3 regions of the Martinezella lusitana genome follow, and region 2 is predicted to be linked to each of the others. Evidence: predicted binding sites of a transcription regulator. Region 2 holds the regulator's gene; each other region holds the start of a gene.

Region 1 (7,164 bases), 800 kb from region 2:
GGCGGTTGCCGAATATACCGCGCGCTATGCCATCGGCGACATTCCACGCCCGCCTCATTGGTCCGGTTTTCGTATTCGGCCGCTGTCGATCGAGTTCTGGCACGATCGTCCATTCCGTCTGCACGACCGCGTCGAATTCCGTCGCGAAGTGCCGGAAGGTGCCTGGGAAAAGGTCCGGATGTATCCCTGACTGATTATGCCGGCGCCCGGCGTCCCACGACTGCGCCGCGCGTCCAATCGGACGCGCTAAGGTCGCAGTAACATTTTGAATTGGCGCATGGGGATGCCCGAGGCGAGCGCTGAGGCATAACGCGCCTTCTGATAATGGCCGTTCAACGACAGCCGGGGAAGGAGGGTGGTGGCAGCATTTGCGGCCGCGATCGTTCCGGGCCGGGTCGTGACGCCGATGGCAAAACCGAGTTCCGCCGCTAGCCGGGCTTCACGCGATGAGGCCGCATCGGCCGTGCCGTAGGGATAGGCGATCGCTGCCGGCCGCCGGCCGGTGATCCCGGCAATATAATCCGCCGACAGCGCCATTTCCGCCGCGGCTTCCGCCTCCGGCAGCCGGGCAAGTGCCCGATGGCTGACCGTATGGGCGCCGAGCGAGGCGAGGGGATGGGCGACTAGCTGCTTCAGTTCCGTCCGGTCCATGATCGAGGCGCACACGAGATCGAGCGGCTCCAGGTCGTTCTTGCGTGCAAGCTCATCGACCCGGCCGACGGCCTCCCTCTCGTCGCGGCCATGAACATAGGTCGCGAACCGCGCGAATACGGCCTGTCGCTGGCCGGCCCTGTCAAGATCGAAGCTTTCCGTCCCCGCCCCGAAATCGAACGTCAGGTGGTCCAGCCGGTCAAGCAGGTCGGCCAGCGTTTCCCACCATATGCTATGTGTCCGCTCTGACAGGCCCTGGGCGACGAAGACCGTAAAGGGGGCATTGTGGCGAGCAAAGACCGGCAGCGCATGGTCGAGATTGTCCCGACTGCCGTCATCCAGGGTGAAGGCCGCGAAGGGCTGCCTGTCGCCTTTGCTTGCCATCCGCTCCGGCAGCGCATCAAGCGCGATGAAATCGTAGCCATCCCGTTTCAGCCGGGTCAGCGCGCGGTCGAGGAATTCTGGCGAAATTTCCAGATGGGCATTCGGCGCGAAGCGGCGGGGCTGCGGCGGACGGACATGGTGCAGGGTAAAGATGGCACCGAGGCCGGCAGCATCGCGCATCAGCCCGAGGTTCTTCAGAATTATGGCAGTTTCCAGCCCGCCGGAGATTGCGGCGCGCTTGAGACAGTCTCTGATGCCTTGCTGCATGGGGATTGACCCGGTTGACGAAGACCCATGCTGTACTGGAGCGCCGTTAATCCTTGCTGAATCTGCGCCATATTTTCAATATGTTAACCGTTATTTTACCAGCAAAGGCAAAATTGGGAATCTCTTGAGGGTGTTGCCTCAATATCGCACCGAATATCAGGCTTCTGTCGCAAAAGCGCACAACAGGTTGACGCGGTGTATTGGCATTTGTTTCGTTTGGGGACGAATATGAAAAAATATCTGATGGCCCTCTCTGCGGCCGTCGTGCTGTTGGCAGCGCCCGTGGTGAGCTTTGCGGGCAGTGCCTATTTCATCATGGACGCGAAGACCGGCGCGGTGCTGGCTTCGAGCAATGCCGATGATCTCAATCATCCGGCGTCGCTGACCAAGATGATGACGCTCTACATGACGTTCGAGGCGCTTCATCGCGGCAAGTTCAGCTGGAACAGCAAGATACCGGTATCGCGCAACGCCGCCGGCAAGAGCCCGACCAAGCTCGGCCTGAAGGCAGGCAGCACCGTAACCGTGCGTGAAGCCGTCGACGGCATGATCATCAAGTCTGCCAACGATGCCGCCACAGCCATGGGCGAAGCGCTCGGTGGCAGCGAAAGCGGCTTTGCCCGCATGATGACGCAGAAAGCGCGCGAACTCGGCATGCGCCGCACCGTGTTCACCAATCCGTCGGGCCTGCCGAGCATGGCGCAGATAACCACTGCGCGCGATATGTCGACGCTCGCCGTAGCGCTGATCAACAACTATCCCCAGGAATACCGGCTGTTCTCGCAGACAGGCTTCAACTATCGCGGCAACAGCATTCGCGGTCATAATAACCTGATGTATCGCTACGAGGGCATGGACGGCATCAAGACCGGCTATACCAATGCTTCCGGCTTCAACCTTGTCAGCGCCGTGCGCCAGGGCAATCGCCGCGTCATCGGCGTCGTCATGGGTGGCGCAACCGCCCGCGGCCGCGACGCGTTGATGGCTTCGCTTCTTGATCGCTACGTGCCAAAGGCCAACCCCGTGGCGACCTCACGCCTGGTTGCAAGCATCGGTGGCGGCAAGGTCAAGCAGGTCGAGGTGGCTTCGGCATCGGATGACGTCGCCGTTGACATCGATACGCAGACGACAGCGACAACGCGTAAGCGCGCCGAGTTCAACCCAGCTCAGGCACCGACCCCGCTCGCCTTCGCGGCTGTCCCGAACGTGACCGTGCCGATGGACCGCCCGGTGGCGATGGATGAAATCATGAATGCCGGCAAGCCGGCGACCGGCCGCTGGCAGGTGCAGATCGCCGCAACCCCGACAGCGCAGGCAGCCAAGGATCTGCTCTCCGCAGCCCAGTCGAAGGCCGGCAATGCACTCGCCAATGCCTCGCCCTATACGGAAGCCGTCGGCAAGGGCAGCAGCACCGTCTACCGCGCCCGCTTCGTCGGCTTCGATAGCCGCGACGACGCGAACTCTGCCTGTGCCGCGCTGAAGCGGAACGATTTCAACTGCCTGCTTCTGCCGCACAAGGGCTGATCGAAAGTCAAAATCTGGATCTATCGAGACGGCGGGGCGCAAGCTCCGCCGTCTCGACATTTACGGCAGAATCGCTCATTGATGCCCTGAACATAAAGGGAACAATATCGATGCTCGCCAGTCTGATCCAGCAATTCGAGAAAGCTTCTGTTACCTACGCCACTGCCAATGGTGTGGAACGCGACGACGATTGGTTCGTGCTCAAGCTGCAGGAAGAGATGGGGGAATTGACCCAGATCTGGAACAAGACGACAGGTCGTGGCAGGCGCAAGGGCATGACGGACGAGGAACTGGCGACCGCGCTGGCAGACGAGACGGCCGACGTGCTCGGCCATATCCTGCTCTTCGCCCACCGCAACGGCCTGGACCTCGCCGCCGCTGTGGAACGGAAATGGCGTTTCCGGCCGGAGGTGGGATGAAGCAGGAAATAGGCCTTACGTCTTCGTCCCGCCGACCGTGACCTGATCCATCCTCAGATGCGGCTGGCCGACGCCGACGGGGACCCATTGGCCCGCCTTGCCGCAATTGCCGATGCCGGTGTCGAGTTTCATGTCGTTGCCGATCATCGAGACGCGCTTCATGGCATCGGGGCCGTTGCCGATCAGCATGGCGCCCTTGATCGGTGCGCCGATCTTGCCGTTTTCGATCAGATAGGCCTCGGTGCAGCCGAAGACGAACTTGCCGGAGGTGATATCCACCTGGCCGCCGCCGAAGGAAACGGCGTAGACGCCCTTTTTCACCGAGGCGATGATTTCTTCCGGCGTCTTGTCGCCGCCAAGCATGTAGGTATTGGTCATGCGTGGCATCGGCGTATGGGCATAGCCCTGACGACGGCCGTTGCCGGTGGCCTTCATGCCCATCAGGCGGGCATTCTGCCGGTCCTGCATGTAGCCGACCAGCTTGCCGTTCTCGATCAGGACATTATAGGCCGAAGGCGTGCCTTCGTCGTCGACCGTGATCGAACCGCGGCGGTTTTCGATCGTGCCGTCGTCGACGACGGTGACACCGGGCGATGCAACCATCTGGCCCAAAAGTCCGGCAAAGGCCGAAGTCTTCTTGCGGTTGAAATCGCCTTCCAGCCCGTGGCCGACGGCTTCATGCAGCATCACGCCTGGCCAACCGGAGCCGAGAACGACATCCATCGTGCCGGCCGGCGCATCGATCGCTTCGAGATTGACGAGTGCCTGGCGGAGAGCCTCGTCGGCGCCGCGCTGCCAGTTCTCTTGGGTGGCGAAATCGCCGAAGCCGAGGCGGCCGCCGGTGCCGAAGGAACCGGATTCCTGCTTGTCGCCGTCGCCGACCATGACGGAGATGTTGATGCGGGTCATCGGCCTGATGTCACGGACGCGATGGCCGTCGGCGCGAAGAATATCGACGACTTGCCAGCTCGCGGCGACGGAGGCCGTCACCTGGCGAACCTTGCCGTCCTTGTCGCGCAGATAGCTGTCGATCTGCTGCAGGAGCTTCGCCTTGTCCTCGAAGCTCGGCGCTCCGATCGGATTCTCGTCGCTGTAGAGCACTTTGTTGGTGCGCTGGGGTGCGGCTGCATAGGAGCCGGCATAGCCAGAGGTGACCGCGCGTACAGCATCGGCGGCGCGCTTCAGCGCCGCTTCCGAAAGGTCGCCCGCATGGGCGTAACCGACCGCCTCGCCAGCGACGGCGCGCAGGCCAAAGCCCTGTTCGGTGTTGAAGCTGCCGCCCTTCATCCGTCCGTTGTCGAAGGTCAGCGATTCCGCCTGGACATGCTCGACGAAAAGCTCGCCATCGTCGGCGCCGGCAAGCGCCTCGGCAACAATGGCGCGCAGCTTGGTTTCGTCGGCATCGAAGAGGGTAAGGAGATCGGTATTCATGGGTCAGGTGCTCCGTTCAGAGCCGATGTAGGCGTCGCATGGCGAGAGAGCAAGCCCTGCCGGGTTACGGAAGCGCGTCGTAGCCGTCAGCGAAGCCCTTGAGATCGACTGGAATGCCAATGCCTTCCTCGGGCGACTGGAAGACGATGAAGGTGGCGGTCGCCCCACTGCGCAGCGTCTTCAAGAGCTCGTCCTCAAGCACCACTTCGGCATAGCAGCCGTCCGTGAAGCAGCGCACGAAATAGGCGCGGCCGATATCCTTGCCGTCGATGTTGAGGCCGAGGCCGTTCGGCAGCAATACGCCGAGAGGAGCGAGCACGCGCAGGATCTTCGATTTGCGGTCGGCGGTCTTCAACACGACGACCGAGAGGCCGACTTCCGGCCGGTCTTCGGCGATGACATTCTGCATCAGCGCACATTGCTCGGTGGCGGCGCCCGCCGGCTTGTCGCAGACCACGGACCAAGCGCCATGGCTCGAGCGCACCGTGCCCGGCGGTTGTGGAACCTGGGTGGTGGGGACCTGCTGGGTATGTGTCGGTTGCTGCTGAGCCTGCTGCGGTTGCAACTGTTGGGCCTGCGGCGCCGGCTGTGCCTGCTGCGCTGAAACGGGCACGGCAACCGCGACAGCGATGCTGGCGGTGGCAAACCAAAGCCGCGCGAGGGAACGAAAACCCATGGAAACCTCTAGATTCGAATCAGTGCCGCTATTGTTGAAGCCCAGCCTGGCAAATGAAAAGCCCCGCCTGCTGAATTCCAACCGAGTGCGGCGGAAATACGACCTCTATCCTATTTTGTCCCGGCAACGCGATGGACCATCATGCAATTTTTCGTATGATGATGAAATGCTTGGCATGTTTAGTGAGCCCGGGGGAGTATAGTTCGCGCAAAAATGCCGCACGGACAAATGTTGTGAGTTGTTGCGGTGTGCCCCAAACTGTGGTTTGAAGCGCAGAGGACTGTAGGGATACTGCGTTTGAGGTTGATCTGGGATCAAACGCTGGAGGGAGAGACATCGTGATTAAGAGGGCTTATGCAGCTCTGGCGGCTATCGCCTGTCTGCTTTTTGCGACCGGCAGCTATGCCGATCAGCCAAAACCATGGGAAACCGGTCTGCAGGAGGCGGCAACCGGCAACATGCATGAAATACGCTGGTTCGAAGCATACACGCTTTGGTTTATCATTCCGGTTACTTTGCTGGTACTCGTCCTTCTGATCGTCGTCATGGTCAAGTTTCGGGCCTCCAAGAATCCGGTGCCCTCCAAGACGAGCCACAACACGGTGATCGAGGTTATGTGGACGGTGGGGCCGGTTCTCGTTCTTCTGTTCCTAGCCGTACCGTCCTTCGAACTTCTGACAAAGCAGCTCACCTTTCCGCAGAATCCCGACGTGACCGTCAAGGCGACGGCGACGCAGTGGCAGTGGAACTACGAATATGAAAACAGCGGAAATAACCCGCTGGCTTTCGATTCCTTCATGCTGAAGGAGCCCGATCGCGGGGCAGCCGGCAAGGAAGACAAGTCGAAATATCCGCGGCTTCTCGCCGTCGACAACGAGCTGGTGCTGCCCGTCGACAAGGTCGTGCGCGTTCTCGTCACCGCGGCACCCACGGATGTCATCCATTCTTTCGGCATGCCGTCCTTCGGCCTCAAGATCGACGCCGTTCCGGGCCGTCTGAACGAGACCTGGTTCAAGGCCGACCGTGAAGGTCTGTACTACGGCCAGTGTTCCGAGCTCTGCGGCAAGGACCATGCGTTCATGCCGATCGCCATCCGCATCGTCTCCCAGGATCAATACCAGCAGTGGCTGACCAGTGCTGCCGGTGATCTGAGCAAGGCGAACAAGGCCCTGATGGCCGCCGTCGATCAGCCGGCTACCGTCAATGTCGCTGAAAACGTCGCGAAGTAAGAGGGATTAGGGACAATGGCTGGATCCACGGCACACGACGATCACTCGCACGATCATCACGACGCCCATGCGCATGACGATCACCACGCTCACAAGCCCAGTTTCGCAAACCGCTGGCTTTTCTCGACGAACCACAAGGACATCGGCACCCTCTATCTGATCTTCGCGATCTTCGCGGGTCTCATCGGCTTCCTGCTGTCGATTGCCATCCGCATGGAGCTGCAGGAACCCGGCATCCAGATCTTCAGCGGCCTGGCTTCCATGGTTTATGGCTATGCTGGCGATGCTTCCATCGATGGCGGCAAGCAGATGTACAACGTCTTCGTCACCGCTCACGCGCTGATCATGATCTTCTTCATGGTCATGCCGGCGATGATCGGCGGCTTTGCCAACTGGATGGTGCCGATCATGATCGGCGCGCCGGACATGGCGTTTCCGCGCCTGAACAACATCTCCTTCTGGCTGATCGTTCCGGCTTTCCTGCTTCTGATCCTGTCGATGTTCGTCGAAGGTCCGGCCGGTGCCTATGGCGCGGGCGGCGGCTGGACGATGTATCCGCCTCTATCCGGTGTGGTCGGTCATC
Region 2 (7,164 bases):
CATCTGCTCATGCACCATCGTGTGCATGGTCACGCGATGATCGAAATCCTTCTTCTGGGCAGCGGTTGGAAGTTCGCCGTATAGAAGCAGGTAGCAGACTTCGAGGAAGTCGCCGTGTTCGGCAAGCTGTTCGATCGGATAACCGCGGTGCAGCAGAACGCCTTCGTCGCCATCAATAAAGGTGATGGCGGACTCGCACGACGCGGTCGAGGTGAAGCCCGGATCGTAGGTGAAAGTGGAGGTGTTCTTATAAAGGGCACCAATATCAATGACACTTGGGCCGATGGTTCCGGATTTCACCGGCAGATCCACCGTCTTTTCGCCCCAAGTTAGTTTCGCGCTTTGTTCCGTCATGCTGATCCTCCAAGATTTGGCGGGGGTTGACGCCATAAAAAGCGCCAAAAGGTTAAGCGACTACGGATTAGCTATATGATCCAGAGCCTAATGCCAAGTTATCCTTACGCCTATTTGTGCATTGCGGTATCAACTTTTGGGCACTGCAATAGATGAAATTGCTTCGCTTCCATGCTGAGTGAGGTGTTTTATCCAGCACGCACGCGATTTCAGTTGAATTCACCGGCCGGTGACGGCAAAAATCTCGTCATAGCTGTAGTTTTGCGGTGGGCGTGGGGTAAATGCCTAATTTAGAGGCATCTGATCGGCAGTTGGACAGCCAAAATCAAGCCGAGGTTGCCGACCGCGACGGCGGTTTTCCGGCTGTTATCGTCGTTGCCAAAGCCATCCCCCTGTCGCGGACGCAGGATCAGGCAACGTTCGCGACGCGTCTTCGTCTCGCCGCAAATAGTGTTCGGCTCGACATTGTCCGGTTGGTCGAGGAAGAGGCGGCCCATGGGCGAGCGCTTCTCTTTGTGCCGGTCTATATCGGCCTTGGCGCGATTTTTTGGTTCAAGGCCGGTGTCGATCCGCCACCCCAGGCCGTCTTCGCGGCCCTTTTGATTTTCGCGGGTGCTTTCTTTCTGAAGCAGCATGCGGAGCCTGGGCTGCGGCACTTCCTCTTGGCTGGAATGCTGACATGCTCCGGCATGGCGTTGGCTCAATGTGAAGCCTGGCGCGCTTCGACCGTGATGCTCGACTCAGCGGTGACGACCACGATCACCGGGCGGATCGAGCGGCGTGAGTCGGATGATAACGGACGCTGGCGCTATGTCGTCGCACTCGAAGCAACGGAGAAGCCGACCATCCGCAGGGCCCCGGAACGGGTCACCATTTTCGTGCGCAAACAGCCCCAGCCCTTCCAACTCGGCGATCGCATGCAGGGCAGGGTACGGCTGACGCCGGCGGCGGGGCCTGCCTTGCCGGGTCTTAACGATTTTGCCTTCAGCGCATATTTCAATGGGATCGGCGCGAACGGCTTTGCCTTTGGAGCGCCGACACTCATCTCACCTTCCGGTGATATCGACAACGGAACAATTCTCGACAGAGCGGATATCTGGCTCGCGGGTTTGCGCAACAGCATCGGCGACAGGATCAGGAAGACACTGCCCGGCGATACCGGGGCCTTTGCGGCAGCGCTTGTCACCGATGAGAGACGCGCGATTTCTGACGATACGACCGAAGCGCTGCGGACGGCGGGCCTTACGCATATCATCGCCATTTCCGGCCTGAACATGGCGCTCTCGGCCGGTATCTTTTATGTCGGCTTGCGTTATGCCCTCAGCCTGTTGTTTGGAGTCGCACAGGCCTGGCCAACGAAGAAGATCGCTGCCATTGGCGCGCTGATAACGGTGACCGCCTACTACCTGATTTCCGGTTTCGGTGTTTCGGCGGAGCGCGCTTTCATCATGATGGCGATCATGCTGGTCGCCGTTCTTTTCGATCGGCCATCTCTCAGCCTGCGCAACGTTGCCCTGTCGGCGATCGTTATCCTCGTCCTGTCGCCGTCGCAGGCGTTGGGACCGAGTTTCCAGATGTCCTATGCCGCAACACTGGCATTGGTATCCGGCTATTCGCTCTGGACGCGGCGGCGGCATCGGGAAAGCATTTTTTCCCGGTTTCGGGTCATGCGCCCGCTGCTTTTCGTCTCGCGTTTCTTCGGCGGCATATTGTCGACCTCCTTTCTCGGTGGCGCGTCGACGGCGATCTTTTCGATCGAGCATTTCCACCGGTTGTCGACCTATGGTCTCGCTGCCAACCTGGCTGCCATGCCGATCGTTTCCTTTATCGTCATGCCGTTCGGAATGGCCGCGATGCTGCTGATGCCGTTCGGTCTCGATGGATGGTTCTGGCAGATCACCGGCGAGGGGCTGGACCTCGTTATCATCATCGCCAAGACTGTTGCTGCCTGGGGTGGCAATATTCCGTTCGGCCGAATGCCGGTCTGGCTGTTCCCGACATTCATTGCCGGCTTCGTATTGATGACTTTGCTGAAGACTTGGCTACGGCATACGGGCGTGTTGCTGATGATTGGCTCGGTTGTTGTCGCCGCACTTGTTCCGGATGTCCGAAAGCCTGACTTGATGATTTCCGAGGATGGCACCTTGGTAGCCTTGCGGCGGGACGATGCTTTGACGAGCAATCGCGAAAAGCCGCCTGACTTCATCTTCGAGCAGTGGCAAAGGGCACTGGCCATGACCGATCACCGGCCGCCGACAATGCTTCCACCCGACAGCCAACTCCCCAAGATCAGCAAATCGGACAGGAACCGCCGCCTGACTGCCGATGAGCAGAACGCTGTCCGCAAGGCGATGGATGCGGCATTGGATAAAGCGGGGGAGGGTGGCTTTGCCTGCCAGAAACGGGCATGGTGCGTGGCGGTGCTCAGCAATGGCGAGATGCTCGTCACAATCGAGGATGCGGCCTATCTCGCCCCGGCCTGTGACACCGCCAATATCGTCGTCACCCCTATCCGTCTGCGACTCGATCGTTGCCGCTCGGGTGCAATGCTGTTTACAGGGGCTACGTTACAGCGAACCGGGTCCATCGAAATGGATCTTAGTGCCAACAAGCCGATCGCCACGACCGCATTTGAAACTCTAGCGCGGCCATGGAATCTGCATCGCGGCTATGATTGGCGAACGGGCACATTCGGAGCGCCGATTGTGCCCGCGTCACCAGCTAGTGATAACGACGGATAAGGCCGACGAGCTTGCCTTGCACCTTGACGCGATCCGGCCCGAAAATACGGGTCTCATAGGCGGGATTGGCCGCCTCGAGCGCTATTGAGGCACCCTTGCGGCGGAAGCGCTTCAATGTCGCCTCTTCATCGTCGACCAAGGCGACGACGATATCGCCGGGATTGGCGGTCGTGCTGTTGCGGATGATGACAGTGTCGCCATCGAAGATGCCGGCATCGATCATCGAGTCGCCCTTGACCTCGAGCGCATAATGCTCGCCAGAGCCAAGCATGTCTGCGGGGACGCTGATATCGTGAGTGTTGTTCTGGATCGCCGAGATCGGAACACCGGCAGCAATGCGGCCCATGACCGGCACGGATACGGCGCTATTGTTCTCGTCGTTCGCCGGCTTCGCAGGGGCGGGCGGCTGTACCGGCTGGGGCTTGCCCAGGCTGCCCTCGATGACGCTCGGCGAGAAAACGCGGCGCGGCTGCAGGCTCGGACTATAGGCTTCCGGTAGCTTGATGACCTCCAGCGCTCGAGCCCGATTCGGCAGGCGGCGGATGAAGCCGCGCTCTTCCAGAGCCGTGATCAAACGGTGAATGCCGGACTTGGACGCAAGATCCAGCGCATCTTTCATTTCATCGAAAGAAGGTGGAATACCGGACTCCTTCATCCGTTCGTGAATGAAGAGAAGCAGTTCCTGCTGCTTGCGTGTCAACATCGTATTTGAACCCCAGAATCGTGAAGGTATCGTGAAACAAATCCAGAACGAACACTATATGTTCCATATGTGTTCCGCAAGTCCCTAATTTTCGATGAATGTTTTGTGGGCGTGTTAAATAAAGCAGAACATAACAGGTCCCCCGTAGGCGGAACCGTGGAGTATTCCGGCGCTAGTCAATGGAAACATATATGGAAGTCGGCCATGGTCGATTCTGCGGGAATGGGAGCCGGCTATCGTTGCATGACTACTGAAACCCGGAGGACTTGCGGCTTCCGCGCAGTCGCAAACTATTCGACAATAAGCCTTCTTTTTGCGATCCGCCTGGTTTTTAGACGCCGCGCTTTCATCTTGAATTGAACCGCGGAAGGGCGCAAACCTGCGGCATACATGAAGGAGGAAGCCATGGCCTTATCGCTGCATCCGCTGGATCATCTCGTTTTGCCAACGGTCAATATCGCCATGGCGCGGGAGCGGCTTGGCAAGCTCGGCTTTACCGTTGCCGCTGATGCCCGCCATCCTTTCGGCACCGAGAATGCCTGCGTGTTCTTTTCCGACAAGACCTATCTGGAGCCTCTGGGCGTTGCGTCGCATGAGCAATATGAAGCGAGTATCGAGGAGGGCAATGTTTTTGTCGCTCGCGATCAGGCCTACCGTTTTCGCGTCAGTGAGGAAGGTTTTTCGGCCGTGGTTTTCGGCACTGAGGATGCGGCCGTCGATGATAAGCGCTTCCAGGCGAACGCCATGTCGGCCGGGAGCATGCTGGATTTCGAACGGCCGATGCGCATGCTGGACGGCTCGGAAACGATCGCCGGCTTCCGTCTCGCTTTCGCGGCCGATCTGCGGTCGCCGGATTTCTACGCTTTCTGCGCGCAGCGGATCAATCCCATACCGGCCGATCGCAGCGCCCTGGAACGGCATGCCAACGGCGTGACTGGCATTGCACAGGTCGCCCTGTCGACGCCGAAGCCGGCGGCATTCCGGGGTTTCTTCGAACAGGTTGCAGGTGGACCGAAGATATCGGAGCATTCCTTTGGGCTGACGATCGAGACGGCGAATGCCCGGATCGAGGTTCTGACCCCGGAAGGCATGGAAGCCTTTTACGATTTTCCTGTGCCGGCGGGCGATCCCGGCCTTCGCGCGCGCGCAATCCTCTTCAAGACACACGATCTTTCCGTGACATCGTCGCATTTGGCTGCTAACGGCGTCACATACACGCGTAAGAACAATCGTATTCTGGCAAAGCCCGCCCCCGGACAGGGCGCGTTGTTTGCCTTCGAGGAGATAGCATGAGCACGAATTCCGAAGTGATCGTCGGCGAGGGCGCATCCAAGGTTCTGTTTTCCAATACCGCCAAGCTGTCGCTGATTGCCGGCCCCTGCCAGATGGAAAGCCGCGATCATGCCTTCATGGTTGCCGGTGTGCTGAAGGAACTCTGCGGCAAGCTCGGCATCGGCCTTGTCTACAAGTCGTCCTATGACAAGGCGAACCGCACCTCGCTCTCCGGCAAGCGCGGCATCGGCCTGGACAAGGCCATGGAAGTCTTTGCCGATCTAAAAAAGGAATATGGCTTTCCAGTCCTGTCCGACATCCACACCGAAGAACAGTGCGCGATCGTCGCCAAGACGGTAGACATCCTGCAGATCCCGGCCTTCCTGTCGCGCCAGACCGACCTTCTCGTTGCTGCCGCCAAGACCGGCCGCGTCGTCAACGTCAAGAAGGGTCAGTTTCTGGCGCCCTGGGACATGAAGAACGTGCTTGCCAAGCTGAACGAGAGCGGCAACCCGAATATCATGCTCTGCGAGCGTGGTGCCTCCTTCGGCTATAACACGCTGGTCTCCGACATGCGCTCGCTGCCGATCATGGCGGCGATGGGCGCTCCGGTGATCTTCGATGCCACTCATTCCGTGCAGCAGCCGGGCGGGCAGGGCGGTTCGACGGGCGGTGACCGCCGATTCGTCGAAACGCTGGCGCGTGCCGCCGTTGCCGTCGGCGTTGCCGGCGTTTTCGTCGAGACACATGAGGATCCGGACAATGCACCGTCCGATGGTCCGAACATGGTCTATCTGAAGGACATGCCGCAGCTTCTGGAAAAGCTGTTGGCCTTCGACGCCATCGCCAAGGCCTGAGAGATATAAGCGGCATTCAACAGGCTGACATGAACTTGCTATACGCGGCCTGTTGGAGCGCCTGATTGAGGTGCGGAGCGGCATTGTAATTTCCGCATCTTCGATTAAGACGATTTCAATCGATTTATAACCCAGCGAGCAGGAAGCAATCATGACCGCAATCACCGACATTATCGCCCGCGAGATTCTCGACAGCCGTGGCAATCCGACTGTTGAAGTCGATGTCTACCTCGAAGATGGCAGCTTGGGCCGCGCAGCGGTTCCGTCGGGTGCATCGACCGGCGCGCATGAAGCCGTCGAGCTTCGTGACGGCGGCAAGCGCTATCACGGCAAGGGTGTCGAAAAGGCCGTCGAAGCCGTCAATACCGAGATCTTTGACGCGATCGGCGGCATGGACGCTGAAAATCAGATCCAGATCGACGACATCATGATCGAGCTTGACGGTACGCCGAACAAGGCCCGTCTCGGCGCCAACGCCATCCTCGGCGTGTCGCTCGCTGTCGCCAAGGCTGCCGCCCAGGCTGCAAACCTGCCGCTCTACCGCTATGTCGGCGGCGCTCACGCTCGCCTGCTGCCGGTTCCGATGATGAACATCATCAACGGCGGCGCTCATGCCGACAATCCTATCGATTTCCAGGAGTTCATGATCCTGCCGGTCGGCGCAGAAACCTTCCGTGACGCAGCGCGCATTGGTGCGGAAGTCTTCCATGTTCTCAAAAAGGAACTGGCGTCGCAGGGGCATAACACCAACGTCGGTGATGAAGGCGGCTTCGCGCCGGGCCTCTCCAGCGCGCCAGCTGCTCTCGACTTCATCATGAAGTCGATCGAAAAGGCCGGCTACAAGCCGGGCGAAGATATCTATCTCGGCCTGGATTGCGCTTCGACCGAATTCTTCAAGGATGGCAAGTACGTTCTCGAAGGCGAAGGCCGCACGCTGGAACCGGGCGCCATGGCTGAGTACCTTGCCGAACTCGCCGCCAAGTACCCGATCGCGTCGATCGAAGACGGCATGGCTGAAGACGATTGGGAAGGCTGGAAGGCGCTGACCGATCTGATCGGCAAAAAGACGCAGCTTGTCGGCGACGACCTGTTCGTCACCAATTCGGCTCGTCTGCGCGACGGCATCCGTATGGGTGTTGCCAACTCGATCCTCGTCAAGGTCAACCAGATCGGCACGCTGACGGAAACGCTCGACGCTGTCGAAACCGCGCACAAGGCCAACTACACGGCCGTCATG
Region 3 (7,164 bases), 1.4 Mb from region 2:
TTCGGCGATAGCGGCTCAGGCCGGAAGCCCGTTGAATTTGCGAAGATTTTTGTCGACGAATGACTCGGGCAGAAAGCGGCGTATGAAGCGGATCTGGCCTGCGGCCTTTCCTGCAGTGTAGCGCCGTTTAGGCGATGCCGCATTGGCCGCCTTGACGACCATGTCAGCGACGATCTCGGGTGCATCCCCCGTCTCGACGATCTCACGCATCAGCTTCTCAGCATCGGTACGAACGGTATCATACACCGGAAGCGGCTGATCCGGTCGCGTGAGATTTTCCTCGAAGGAGGTGCGCGTAACGCCGGGTTCCACCAGCACAACGCGGATGCCCTGCGTTCGCACCTCGTGGTCGAGCGATTCCGAATAGCCCTCAATCGCGTGCTTGGTCGATGCATAAAGGGCGTTGAAGGGAGCTGGGATGAGCCCAAGAACGGAGCTCATGTTGATGATCCTGCCCTTTCGCTGGCGTCTCATGACGGGCAGCACGGCATTTGTCAGGCGCACGACGCCGAAGACGTTCACGTCGAACAGCACCTTTGCCTGTGCGGCGGAGGATTCCTCGGCACCGCCCAGCAGTCCGATCCCGGCATTGTTGACGAGAAGATCGATCCGTCCCGCGCGACTCACGACATCGTCGACCACATTCTGCACGGACCGATCATCGGTGACGTCGCAGACCAGCATGACCACACCATCCGAGGTGTCGGCCATCGGCTTGCGGCTGGTTCCGAATACCCGGTAGCCATTGCGCCGCAGCGCTCGTGCCGTCACCAGCCCAATGCCGGAGGAAGCGCCCGTGACCAGCGCAACACCGCGTTCTTTATTGCTCATTTGTCTCAGCTTTCATTTTGTCGTGGAACATCGATGAAAACTACGTTACTATCATTTCGAAACTAAGTCACTATCAAAAAGATACCAACATGCAGAATCTTTCGGAGAAGCCATGCCTGATCGCCCGCAGCCTGGCGCTGGTAGGGGATGCATGGAGCATGCTGATCCTGCGGGATGCCCATGCCGGGCTCACCCGTTTCGATGAGTTCCGCAAGAGCCTCAGCATCGCTCCGACGATCCTGACCCGGCGGCTTGCGGCACTGACGGAGGATGGGCTGCTGGAGAAGCGGCGCTACTTGGAGCGCCCGCCGCGCGATGAATACGTGCTGACCGAAGCAGGCCAAGACTTCCTACCGGTCTTGTTCGCGATCGGCGCCTGGGGGCGAAAACACCGCAACGCAGACGGTGTAACCCGTTTCCTCGATGCCGAGACTGGAACGGAGATCGATCCGATCACCATCGATCGTACGACGGGCGCTCCGATTGGAACGCGCCCGATTCGCATCGTCATGCCCGAGTGAATCGCATCCAGCCGAGGAGGAGCGGCTTTCAGGCTAATCAGCCGCCGTTTCATCCTTTAGATGCAGCGCGAAACCGGTGGCGGTGGCCTCGCCCAGTTCCGGGCGGAGTTGCATGCTCGGGATCAGATAGTCGCCGCCATTCTGTTGCCGATAGGCAATAGGACGCGTCGTCTCGAGTGCGCGCATCCTCGCGCGCAGGCCTTCGGCAACGGAGCCGAAGCCGGCTTCATCGAGACGATCGACACTGTAGGTCACGAAGGGCGGAAGCACGTCATAGCCGGGATAATAGAGAACCCCGTGATTGATCGGGAAGAGCAGGTCGTCGATTGGCCCATTGACCCCGCGCGGGGAGTAATGCGCCTCCCAACCACCGGCGGTGACGATCAGCATGGCGCGCTTGCCCGCCAGGGTTCCTTCCCCGTAGCGGTCTCCCCAGCGCCGATCGCTGTGTTCGCCGACACCATAGCCGAAGCCGTAGGCAAAGACCCGCTCGACCCAACCCTTCAGGATGGCCGGCATGGAGAACCACCAGAGAGGGAATTGCAGGATCAGGACATCCGCCCACAGGAGCTTCGCGATCTCGGCTTTGACATCGTCGGTCAGCGTGTCGGCGTCGAAGGCATTCTTGGACGCCACGACCGGTATAAGGCGTGCATCCGACGCCAGCGAGGGAAAGTCGGCGCGATCGATCTCGGATTTCCAGCCGTCGGCATAGAGGTCCGACACCCGCACCTCATGACCTTGGGCTTCCAGTTCCCGAACGGCAACGTCACGGAGCGCGCCGTTGAGCGAGCGCGGTTCGGGATGGGCGAAAACAAGAAGAACTTTCATTGGGCAGCGATCCTTGTGCGATGGAAGATTGACCCACAAGCTAGTCAACCTCCGAATGATCCGCTACATGTTGTGAATGCATAAGATTGTGCCGAAAAATGGATAAGTCTGATATCACGCTCGAGCGCATGCGAACCTTTGTCCGCGTGGCGGAACGCGGCAGCCTGTCCGCGGTGGCGCGCGAGCTCGCAATAGGCCAGTCGACGGTGACGCGGCATCTGCGGGAGCTCGAGGAGGCTGTGGGCGTGCCTCTGCTTTCACGCACCACCCGACGCGTCACGATGACGGATGAAGGCAGCCGCTACTATGCCGACAGCATCCAGATCCTGCGGCTGGTCGAACAGGCGGGCGACGAGGCACGGAGTACGCGCGGTGCGCCCGCCGGCACGATCCGCATATCCTGCACAGCTGCCTTCGGGGTGCTGCATGCAAGTCGGCTGATCTTCGCCTTCCAGGATCGCTATCCCGAAATCGGGGTCGATCTCAGCCTTACCGACGAGCGCGTCGACCTGGTAGAGGAAGGCGTCGACATCGCGCTTCGCCTCGGTCCGCTCACCGACAGTTCGATGAAGCTGCGAGCGCTTGGGCAGAGCCGGCGCCTGCTGGCCGCCGCACCCGCCTATCTGGCGGCGCGGGGGACACCGGCCGTTCCGCAGGATTTGTCCAGTCATGAGGGCATCCGGATGTCGAACATAGCGGGCAGCGATACGCTCGCCCTGGAAGGACCTGATGGCAAGCGCCATCTGGTGCCTTTCGATGGGCGGTTCCGGGTCGACCACGGGCTCGCGGTACGCGAGGCCCTCGTCGCGGGACGTGGCTTTGCCCCCACCCATCATTGGCTTGTCGATGATCTCCTGGCGACCGGGCGGCTTATGCCCATTCTGCCGGACTACGCGCTGCCGCCGGTTCCGCTCAGCATGCTGATCGTTCCCGAGCGCGCGGGAATTGCCCGGGTCCGGCTGCTGGTCGATTTCCTCGCGGAGCAGATCGCCAACATATCGGGCATCGAATAGATGCGGCCGAGGCTGATCTGCCCTGCCACATCGCTGTCCGTCCCTCGCCCTGCCTAAAACTCCAACGATTGCTGCACGGGCTTCGGCGGCGCGAGCTGGACGCCTTCCAGTTCCAGCATGCGGGCCTTGGCGGTCGAGCCGCCGGGGGCCGAGAAGCCACCGATCTTGCCGCCGGCGGCAAGTACGCGATGGCAGGGGATGATCAGCGCCACGGGGTTGCGCGCCATGGCCTGGCCGACATCGCGGGCGGCTTCCGGTCCCACACCGAGCTGCTTTGCGAGCGCGCCATAGGTCGTAGTGTGGCCCCATCCAATCTGTCGCGCCGCAGCATAGATCTGCTCGAAGAAGGCATCCTGCTCGCCGAGATCCAGCGTGACGCCGGAAAAGTCGATTTCCTCGCCCGCGAAATAGCGCTTCACGGCAGCGACCGCATCAATCACCTCCGGCGTCGGCGTACCCGGCCGAGCATCCGGCAGACGCCGCAACAGAAGACGCTCGGTCGAGCCAGCATCTTTCGTCGGCAACTGGAAGCGCGTGACGCCGATATCGTTCCAGGCGATGCCGCAGAAGCCGCCGGCGGTTTCGAAGATCAGATAGTATTGCCTTGTTTCACTCATGGCGGAATCTCCATGTTTCCACTTGGCATGAGAATCGTGTTTCCCATGGCCAAGTTCAACCCGATTCTTGCGCAGGGCGATTATTGCCAACACTTTGCCCGCCAAAGGGCGTCATCCCGATAGCCTCTGGCACACTCCCCTGCCCGGCGCAGAGCTTAACGTCCCATCTCGCCATTGTCGATCAATTTGTTCTCTATTCGTTCTTGAATTTGCAATGTACTGGCCATAGGGTATCTGGAAATTTACGGGAACAGGACAAGGCAAAGCCCGAGGGCTTTGAAGCAATCTCATGAAGAATAGCGGACAGCTTTCGTTCAATCTCGGCCGACCACGGAGTCGGCAATCCGAAACCGGTCCGGCGCATGTAGAAGCTCTTTATTTCGCAATCCTGCCCGATCCCGACACGGCTGCGCTAAGTTTCGAGCTAGCAAGCGACCTTCGAGCGCAGCATGGCTTTTCGGCCAAGCCGAGACGATCGGACCTGGCTCATATTACGCTTTATCCGATCGGCACCTATACCGGCCTGCCGGAAGAAGCGGCGTTCGCGGCGATGCAGGCGGCATCGACTATCCGCAAGCCATCCTTCCAGGTGATCTTCGATCGGGCGGTAAGCTTCGGGAACAACAACAATCGCCCGCTTGTTCTGTGGAACAAGGAGGGGAATGCCGAGCTGAAGACGCTCCATCGGGAGCTGAATGAAGCCATGCAGCTCACCGGATTTGCGAATGACGATGGAGTGAAATTCGAGCCGCATATGACCTTGTTATATAGGGGCCATCTCATTCCGGAGGTGATACTCGAAAAACCCGTCACCTGGACTGTCCGGGATTTTGTCCTGATCAACAGCCTGCAGGGCAAAGGCAAGCACGAACATCTTTGCTACTGGCCGCTACTGCGCTCAGCAGCATAGTCACGCATTCGGCTGGCTCACTCCATTCGCCGCCGCCGGCCCAACCGCGGCAACCGCGTCGTCGACGCTGAAACTGCAACGGCTGTCGATACCCGCCATGCCGGCGGTCATCATGAGATCGCGGACGCGATCATGGACGCGGGCGAATTGCAGGCGGATGCCGGCGACGCGCATGGCGCCATCGAGTTCCATCAGCGCATCGAGCGCGGTACTGTCGAGATCGGAACTCTCCTCAAGGCTGAGGATGACGTCACGAATCCCCGGCTCTCCCCTGCTACGGGACAGGATTTCGCCAAAGATGGTGTCGGCATTGCCGAAGAACAGCGGTTCACCGGGGCGCCAGATGGCGACGCCGGGCGTTTCCGATGCCTCCTGATGGCGGCTGAGGTCGACGAAATTGTGACTGCTCCCCAGCCGCCCGAGCCTGGCGATATAGGGCGAGGCCAGGCGATGCATCATCGCGGCCAGCGACAGTGCGATCGCCAGCAGCATGCCGTTGAGGACACCGAAAATCAGCACGCCGGCCGTGGCGCCGAGCGCGACGTAGAAATCGCGGCGGAGCCGCCGGAGGCGCAGGATCGGGCTCGGATCAAGCGCATGCGTCAGCGCCGCGATCACCACGGCGGCAAGCACCGGCTCCGGCAGCCGCGCCACCAGCGACCCGGCGCAAACGATCAGGATGGTAAGGCCGATGGCGGCAAAGACCGCCGTGGCGCGTGTCTTCGCGCCCGCCGCCTCGCTGGCGAAACCGGCGGAAAAACCGGCACCGACGGGCATGCCCTGAACGATGGCGCTGGCGATATTGGCAAAGCCGAGCGCGCCCAGTTCGCGATTGACCGCCAGCGTGTCGCCATAGCGCAGCGCCAAGGCCCGCATCGTCCCCCAGGATTCAGCAAAGAGGATGAGCACCAGCGGCACGGTGAACTGCACCAGCCGCGAATAGGCCGTCCAGCCGGCATCGGGCAGTGACGGCCATTGCGGCAGGACCTCGATCGTCCCGACAAGCTTGACGCCATAGCCGGCAAGGTCGAAGACGAAAGACGCGAGAATGCCGGCCGCCAGCACAAGGAAGGCGCCGGGAATGCCCGGCAGGCGCTTGAGCAGCAGCAGCGCGGCGAGTGCTACGACACCGACCGCGACGCTCACCGGATTCCATTGCGGGATCGCCGCAAACAGAGCGGCGGCATAGCTGAAGATATTGGAACCCTGCACGGAGACGCCAACGAGAATCGGCAGCTGATGCAGGATAATGGTGATCGCCAGTCCCAGCGCGAAGCCGCGCAGCACCGGGCGCGAGATGAAGCCAGTGATGCCGCCGAGGCGCAACGTGGCGGCGATGACGAAAAGGATACCGGCAAGGGCCACCGCAACGGTCGCAAGGCCGGCCTTGACCGTCGCGTCGCCCGGCACGATCGCCAGCGTGGCGGCCAGAATGGCGGCGGAAGACGATGTCGGCGAGACGATCGCGAAGCGGCTACGCCCGAAGATCGCGTAGACGAGACAGCCGGCGATACCGGCGAGAATTGCCCGATGCGGCGGCAGGCCGGCAATGCCGGCATAGGCGACGGCCTCCGGCAGCATCAGGCCGGCAACCGATATGCCCGCAATCACATCGGCTTTATTTATCGCGGGCCAGCCACTCAGCTTCGTCATCGATCACGGACCATGGAAACCGTCAATCCAACCATGTGTAGAGCTTCGCCAATAGGCTGCAACAGGAAAGTGGGCGGAACGAGCTACCGCCCTTACGCACTTTCGTCCGCGTCCCGAAGCGGGCAGCTTCTGCCGATCGTTTCGCTGACGAACTCCATCACCGCGCGGATCGCGGGTGAGCGGCGGAGATCGGGGTAGGTTACCAGCCAGAGGTCGCGCGTTGGCGATGGGATGGCCGTCGGCAATCGCGCAAGCGCGGCATCGCCGTCGCCGAGAAAGGCGGGAAGCGCCACGACGCCGAGGCCCGCGCGCCCGGCCTCCAGCTGCCCGAAAACGTCGCCGGCGCGAAACACGATTGGACGGCCTGCGAGCAGGCTGCGCAGCCAGGTCTGCTGTGTCAGATGCTCCAGTGCCGCGTCATAGCCAATGAAGACCCAGTCCTCCTCCGGTGTCTTCGCAATCTCAGGCGTTGCGTAGAGCCCAAAACGCATGACACCGATGCGCCGCACCAGGAGGTCGCTCTCCTCGGGGCGCGTCATGCGCACGGCGATGTCGGCTTCGCCGTGATCCAGCGCCGCGCGCCTCGTCACGCCGGCGATCGTCAACGTGATATCGGGATGCTCGGCGCGGAAGCCGACCGCTTTCGGGGCGATGAGATGGGCAGCAATGGAAGGTGGCGCGCTGATCTTGACGGCGGCGGACAGCCCCGCGACGGCACTCTTCGAGTAACGCCTGATCGCCTCGACGTTCTCCTCCATGCCGACAACCAGCTCGGCAATCGCCCGGCC

Evidence for each region. Region 2 encodes LexA, which represses DNA repair genes until DNA is damaged. Its sites were predicted from a motif close to TGTTCNNNNTGTGTTCNG; they were not measured.
Region 1: the regulator LexA is predicted to act here: its motif matches at 2,913-2,930, upstream of HB780_RS30155 (nucleoside triphosphate pyrophosphohydrolase family protein).
Region 3: the regulator LexA is predicted to act here: its motif matches at 4,001-4,018, upstream of HB780_RS27430 (2'-5' RNA ligase family protein).

What each region holds. Positions count from the first base shown of each region.
Region 1 covers NZ_CP050308.1:3,404,620-3,411,783, forward strand. Annotated here, with positions in the region: gene pdxH (pyridoxamine 5'-phosphate oxidase) at 1-190, shown strand, start outside; gene HB780_RS30145 (polysaccharide deacetylase family protein) at 247-1,302, opposite strand; gene HB780_RS30150 (D-alanyl-D-alanine carboxypeptidase) at 1,531-2,826, shown strand; gene HB780_RS30155 (nucleoside triphosphate pyrophosphohydrolase family protein) at 2,937-3,245, shown strand; gene tldD (metalloprotease TldD) at 3,261-4,676, opposite strand; gene HB780_RS30165 (invasion associated locus B family protein) at 4,741-5,352, opposite strand; gene coxB (cytochrome c oxidase subunit II) at 5,691-6,581, shown strand; gene ctaD (cytochrome c oxidase subunit I) at 6,597-7,164, shown strand, end outside.
Region 2 covers NZ_CP050308.1:295,105-302,268, forward strand. Annotated here, with positions in the region: gene gltA (citrate synthase) at 1-354, opposite strand, end outside; gene HB780_RS15255 (ComEC/Rec2 family competence protein) at 636-3,095, shown strand; gene lexA (transcriptional repressor LexA) at 3,076-3,798, opposite strand; gene HB780_RS15265 (VOC family protein) at 4,204-5,091, shown strand; gene kdsA (3-deoxy-8-phosphooctulonate synthase) at 5,088-5,927, shown strand; gene eno (phosphopyruvate hydratase) at 6,079-7,164, shown strand, end outside.
Region 3 covers NZ_CP050308.1:2,851,592-2,858,755, reverse strand. Annotated here, with positions in the region: gene HB780_RS27455 (oxidoreductase) at 16-831, opposite strand; gene HB780_RS27450 (winged helix-turn-helix transcriptional regulator) at 921-1,352, shown strand; gene HB780_RS27445 (NAD(P)H-dependent oxidoreductase) at 1,386-2,183, opposite strand; gene HB780_RS27440 (LysR family transcriptional regulator) at 2,282-3,196, shown strand; gene HB780_RS27435 (methylated-DNA--[protein]-cysteine S-methyltransferase) at 3,250-3,813, opposite strand; gene HB780_RS27430 (2'-5' RNA ligase family protein) at 4,103-4,723, shown strand; gene HB780_RS27425 (SulP family inorganic anion transporter) at 4,724-6,376, opposite strand; gene HB780_RS27420 (LysR family transcriptional regulator) at 6,469-7,164, opposite strand, start outside.